2 regions of the Megamonas sp. genome follow, and region 2 is predicted to be linked to the other one. Evidence: riboswitches for the same ligand, from Rfam matches in the RefSeq annotation. Region 2 holds a riboswitch; the other holds the start of a gene.

Region 1 (3,435 bases), on a different contig from region 2:
AATCAAGAGATGCAATATTATGGATTAAAACCTAAAACGAAGCTTTTATCTATATCAGAAATAGATGTTTTTGCTGAAGTTATGGAAAAATTGAAGCTAACAGAAAAAGATAAAGTTATTTGTCTTGAACGTTTGCGCTATGCCGATGATAAACCTATAGTTTATGTTAAAACTTTTATACCTGTGAAATTATGTAAGGGTTTAATTGATGAAGATTTAGAGCAAAATTCTTTATACGATACTCTGAAAACAAAATATAATATAGAGATTGCTCATATTAATCGTCAAATTCATGCAACAGTTGCTGACCCTTATTTATCTGATTTATTGGGTATTATGGAAAATGCTCCATTATTATATATAACAACGGTTGCATATAATCAAAATGATATTCCATTTGAATATTCATTGGCATCTTATCGTGCAGATATGTATAAAATGAATGTAGATTTATATAAAGATAAGTATTATAAATAAAAAAATGGCACTAACTATGTTAGTGCCATTTTTATAATCCTGTCCCTATAGAAATAAGACGATAATAATCTTTTTCTTTAATAAGTTGCATATAATTTGATTTATTAATAATCCAATTATTTTCTTGTTTAGTCCCATTACCAGGCAACCAAAAATCGTCATCACCTGACTGAATAGAAAATACTACGGAATATATAGTTGGTTCATTAGGTACACTATATACAGAGATATCTTTATAATCAAAGATTTTACCATTAGCAAAAAGACTTTTATTTTTATGATAAGATAGTTCTTGTTTAACAATAGTATAAACAATTTCTTTATCAGTCATGTGAATAGTTTCTTTTATTGGTAATGTATCTGGATAAGGTGTAATTGGTGAATGACTAGAATAATATAAATTTAGACTAATAAGTGTAAGTAAAATCAAATATATTTTTAATGAGTTTGTTTTTTTATATAATTTAAGAAAAAATATACAAAAAATACTTATTAAAATTAAAATACATATTGAATAAAAAAGATTAATATTCATTATAATTCTATTTATAGAAATTAATGATGGAATAAACGAATTCCAACGAATGCCATTGCCATATTGTATTTATCACAAGTTTCAATAACATTATCATCACGGATAGAACCACCGCTTTGAGCGACAAATTCTACACCAGATTTATGAGCACGTTCAATATTATCGCCAAATGGGAAGAATGCATCAGAGCCAAGAGCTACGCCTTTTACTTGAGCGAGCCAAGCATCTTTTTCTTCTTTAGTGAATACTGGTGGTTTTTCAGTGAATACGCGTTTCCAATCGTCGCCACCGAGTAAATCCATATATTCATCAGAGATATATACATCAATTGCATTATCGCGGTCTGGACGGCGAACATCTGGTTTGAATGGTAAGTTTAATACTTGAGGTGCTTGACGTAAATGCCAGATATCTGCTTTATTACCAGCAAGACGAGTACAATGTACACGAGATTGCTGACCAGCACCGATACCGATAGCTTGTCCATCTTTAGCATAGCATACGGAATTGGATTGAGTGTATTTTAATGTGATTAAAGCGATAAGTAAATCACGTTTTGCTTCATCTGTGATATTTTTATTTTTTGTAGGAATGTTATTGAATAATTCTTCAGTGATTTTAATATCATTGCGTTTTTGTTCAAAAGTAACGCCAAAAACTTCTTTTGTTTCAAGTTCAGGTGCTTTGTAATCAGGGTTCATCTGAATTACAAGATAGTTACCTTTACGTTTTGTTTTTAAGATTTCTAAAGCTTCAGCACTGTAAGATGGAGCAATAACACCATCGGATACTTCACGAGCTAAGAAACGAGCTGTAGCAGCATCACATTCATCGGAAAGTGCAGCAAAATCTCCATAAGAAGACATGCGGTCAGCACCACGAGCGCGAATATATGCTGTAGCCATAGGTGTGAGTTCAATACCTTCAACGAAATACATTTTTTTCAATGTTTCAGATAAAGGAACAGCAACAGCTGCACCAGCAGGGCTTACATGTTTAAAAGATGCAGCAGCTGGAAGACCTGTAGCTTCTCTTAATTCACGAACTAATTGCCAACTGTTAAAGGCATCTAAAAGATTAATATAACCTGGACGTCCATTTAAAACTGTGAATGGTAAATCTTGTCCATCTTTCATAAAAACGCGAGCAGGTTTTTGATTAGGGTTACATCCGTATTTTAATTCCATAGAATTCATTTACGATATTCCTCCTGTAAAATAAATATAATACTATTAGATTTTGTTGCCCAGACGGTCGGCTATATAAATCTGTGCTTCATGTGGTTAATTCCACTTCCGTCAGTTACACAGATTGTTAACTAAAATTTATCATTTTAAAGTATGAGTTGTCAAGCTAAGCAATAATATTTGGAGATTTTGTTTTTTTAGGGATTTTTACAAGGATATTAGTTATTATTTAGCGAATAAAATATATAAATGCTTTTAAATTTTGAGGAGGTTTTTTTATGTCAGTAGAAAATATTGCTGTATTGACAAGTGGTACAGATGCACCAGGAATGAATGCGGCTATTAGAGCTGTAGTGAGAACTGCGATTAATAATAACGTGCGTATATGGGGCGTTTATGATGGATATAGAGGCTTAGTTGATGATAATATGGAAGAATTAACTTCTATATCTGTAGCCGATATTATTCAGCGTGGCGGTACTTTCTTAGGTACAAGTTTTTGTAAGCGTTTCCGTACAAAAGAAGGTCGTCAATTAGCTTATGAAAATCTAAAAAAACATAATATTGATGCTTTGATTGTCATTGGTGGTGATGGTAGTTTACGCGGAGCAGAAGAATTTGAACGTGAAACAGGATTTTCTGTAATTGGTATTCCAGCTACTATTGAAAATGATATTTGGGGAACAGATTATGCTATTGGTACAGATACTGCTGTAAATACTATTTTACAGGCAATCAACGAAATTCGTGATACTGCAAAAGCACATCGTCGTACATTTATTATTGAAGTAATGGGCAATAAATGCGGTTGGCTTGCTACATATTCAGCCGTTGCTGGTGGCGGAAATATGGTTATAGTACCAGAAGAAGAATTTGATAAGGAAAAAATCATCAATAAAGTACAAAAATTACATGATGGTGGTAAATCTTATTTAGTAATTTTAGCTTCTGAAGGTACTGGCAATATGCAAGAGTTAGTAAAAGAATTAGAAGCTAGAACAGGAATTTCCACACGTTTGACTGTTTTAGGTTTAGTTCAACGTGGTGGTTCACCAACAGCTAATGACCGTGTATTTGCAAGTGTATTAGGTGAACAAGCAACACTTGCAGCTGTTTCTGGACTTCATAATATTGTTTTCGGTATGCAACGTGGAAATATTGTTTGCATTGATTTACGTGATGCAATCACTAATAAAAAAGAATACCCAGAAGATTTAAGACATTTAGCAGAAGTAA
Region 2 (3,435 bases):
TTTTTTCAGGAAGTTGTTTTAGATCATCTTCAATTTTTTGAATATCAAAATCTGTAGGTGTCTCAGAAGTTTTATTTAAATAATAGCTATAAGAGATGATGATTAAAATTAATGTAAGCAGGATAACACTTAAAGTGATTAAGAATTTTTTCCATGTTGCCATAGGGACAAATTCTTGCAAAATTTCATTTACAGATTGGTAACGTCTGTCAGGATCGAATTTAATCGCTTTTTTGATGATTTTTTGAAGCTTTTTATTTTTAGGTTGAAGTTTTTGTAAAGTTATGCCTAAAGCATAGATATCACTGCGAATATCTGTTTGAGCAAAACCGTATTGTTCAGGGGGAGCATATCCACGTGTACCAAGATATTCTGTGTCATACGTTTTATCAGGATTGATTAGACGAGCTGTATCAAAGTCGATTAATTTAACGATATTATCTTTAGTGAGCATTATATTAGAAGGTTTTATGTCGCGATGTAAAATATTATGTTCATGTAAAATTTTTAATCCTTCGCATAATTGAATGATTATTTTCTTGATAATATCATCAGAAAGTTGTTCTTGTTGTTCTAAAATATTAAAAAGTGTGCGTCCATTGATGTATTCTTCAACAATAATAGTGATGTTTTCATCTTGATATAGATAATATATTTCAGGAAAACAACTATGTGAGAGTTTTTTTAATTCGTTATAAGGACTTGTAGTGTGATGAAGATATTTTATGATACAAGGTTGATTTGTTAATTTATTAATAGCTAAAACAATTTTACTCTTTGATGATTTTTTTATTTCTTGTGTTATTGTAAAATTGGTAGATAAAAATTCATGGAAGAGCTCAGACATAATAAATTAACCTTTCTATAAAAAACATATATTTTTTATTAATAAAATTTAACTATATTGATAGTTAATATTATTTTAGCACATAAATAAAGCCTAGTAGTTAGTTTAATTTTAACTACTAGGCTTTATTTAGAGTGAGTTTTTTTCTTAAGCAATAGTTTTGCTTGAAATGAGTTTTTCTTTTTTAGTTGTTTTTATTTTTAATATTATAGCTATGATGAAGCTGATAATAAATAAAAATGCGAATACATAGAGGCAAAGTGCATAACTTTGAGTTGTTTCACGAATAAAGGATAATAAAAGTGGTCCTGCAATACCAGCCATGCCCCAAGCTGTGAGAATTCTGCCATGAATAGCGCTTAATTGTTTTGTGCCAAATAAATCGCTTAAATAAGCTGGCATACAAGAGAAGCCACCACCATAGCAAGAAACAATGATTAAAACTAATAATTGGAAGAAAAAGGATTCAGTTGTATTAGCGAGTGCATAGAAAGCAAAAATTTCAATTAAGAAAAATAAAATATAAGTATTTCTACGACCAATATAATCGGAAACGCTAGACCAAGCGATACGACCAAAACCATTGATAAGTCCAATAACGCCAACCATAGAAGCAGCAGCAATTGGGCTCATATGAACTACTTCTTGAGCCATAGGAGAAGCTACGGCTAAAAGACCAATACCACAAGTAATATTAGTGAAGAATATCCACCAAAGTGCATAGAATTTCCAATCGCGAGTAGCTTCAGCTACGCTATATTGTTTTATTTCAACCATAGAATTAGAAGTCTTAACAGTTGTAGGTAAATATTTTTCTACGAATTCTTTTGGTGGAGGAGCGAGATATAAAGAAGAAGCTCCCATGATTAATATATAAGCACAGCCTAAAATGATGAAGTTAGTTACTAAGCCAAAATTGCTAACGAGAATTTGCATGATAGGGCCAGCAATTAAACTTGCAAAACCAAATCCCATGATAGCAAGACCTGTAGCAAATCCACGTCTTTTAGGGAAATATTTTACAAGAGTGGAAACAGGAGTGATATATCCAATACCAAGACCAATACCACCGATTACACCGTAGCAGATGTAAAGTAAAATAAGACTTTGTAAATGAAGAGCTAAAGCTGTACCAAACATGCCAATACCAAAGAATGCAGTGGCAGTAAGTCCACTAATACGAGGGCCATTTTTTTCAACAAATGTTCCTAAAAAACCAGCGGATAAACCTAAAAATAAAATTGCAATAGAAAATGTCCATGTAGTTTCTTGAAGACTAAAACCCATTTGAGCCATGATTGGCTTGGTGAGTACGCTCCAAGCATAAACACTACCAATACAAATATGAATACCAATTGCGGATAATGCGATAAGCCATCTGTTTTTCATTATATAATCTTCCTTTCGTAAAAATAAAGAATTATAAAGTACAAGAAAACTTATGCCTAAAAACAAAAAGACCATCTAGGCAAAAATTTTCTTTGCCCAGACGGTCGACTTTTCTATAGCAATGCGGTTCATGTGGTTAATTCCACTAAAATCCGTCAGTTCCACAGTGCTTATTCAATTGATAGCTTTATTATAACAAATATTTAATCTATGTCAAGAATAAAATTAATTTCATTTATGTTTTAGTTTTTACAACTAAAACAGTTGTATTTTTTTGTAAAAAATCAATTTCTTTATCAGAAATGTTATCATCGGTAATTAAAAAATCAATATTTTTCCATGTAGCATATTCTACCATCGCAGTAGAACGAGATTTTTTGCTATCAGCTAAAACAAAATTTTGCTTAGAATTTCTAATCATTATACGTTTTACTTCGGCATCAGAAAAATCTATAGAAGTAGGACCAAAATGTTCTTTAAATCCACTAGAACCTAAAAAAGCAACATCTACTTTTATTTTACTAAGAAAACTAGTTGCACCAAAACCTTCAAGTGCCATAGTAGTGTTATTTAATTGACCACCACTAAGATGGACAATGTTGTCACTATTAGATAATACATTTAAAGCACTTACAGAATTTGTAATAATCGTTAAACCTTTTTTTAAATATAATAATTTAGCTAAGCATAATGTAGTACTACCAGCATCAATAAAAATAACAGAATGATCTTTAATAAATTTTAGTGCTTCATTAGCAATTGCTAATTTAGCATCATAATTTTCCATATTTCTATCTTCTAATGGTTTTTCGATTACTTCTAAAGAAGACAGTGCGCCACCGTGACTTTTTTTTATAATGCCTTGTTTATCTAAGTATATTAAATCTTTTCGTATAGTTTCTGTAGAAACAGCAAAAGTTTTTGCAAGTTCGCCAACCTTTATACTACCATTAGAAATTATAAGTTCAGCTATTTTATTTCTACGTTCAGCTGTTATTAATTTTGACATGTATTTCACCTCTATTTTATATTTATTTTATTATTCTTAAAAGAACTTGTCAAAAATTTTTAGAAAAATTAAAAATCGCAATTAAAAACAACTAAAATGGTGTTGACAATTTGAAATAGCAATGATATTATCTAAATAACAAGAAAAAACAACAATAATGTTGTTAAAAATTGCTAATTGGAGGATATCA

What was found. A riboswitch is a leader RNA that binds a small molecule or an ion and turns the genes downstream of it on or off. The one in region 2 is predicted to bind ZMP and ZTP.
Region 1: it holds a riboswitch for ZMP and ZTP, as region 2 does, so the genes downstream of both, AC5LAX_RS12195 (phosphoribosylaminoimidazolecarboxamide formyltransferase) here and AC5LAX_RS08015 (L-lactate MFS transporter) in region 2, are expected to answer to the same signal.

What each region holds. Positions count from the first base shown of each region.
Region 1 covers NZ_CFQVBI010000081.1:7,774-11,208, reverse strand. Annotated here, with positions in the region: gene AC5LAX_RS12205 (GntR family transcriptional regulator) at 1-477, shown strand, start outside; gene AC5LAX_RS12200 (hypothetical protein) at 509-907, opposite strand; gene AC5LAX_RS12195 (phosphoribosylaminoimidazolecarboxamide formyltransferase) at 1,033-2,208, opposite strand; ZMP/ZTP riboswitch at 2,250-2,328, opposite strand; gene pfkA (6-phosphofructokinase) at 2,478-3,435, shown strand, end outside.
Region 2 covers NZ_CFQVBI010000056.1:21,471-24,905, forward strand. Annotated here, with positions in the region: gene AC5LAX_RS08010 (serine/threonine-protein kinase) at 1-847, opposite strand, end outside; gene AC5LAX_RS08015 (L-lactate MFS transporter) at 995-2,236, opposite strand; ZMP/ZTP riboswitch at 2,324-2,409, opposite strand; gene AC5LAX_RS08020 (DeoR/GlpR family DNA-binding transcription regulator) at 2,472-3,245, opposite strand; gene AC5LAX_RS08025 (ribulose-phosphate 3-epimerase) at 3,435-3,435, shown strand, end outside.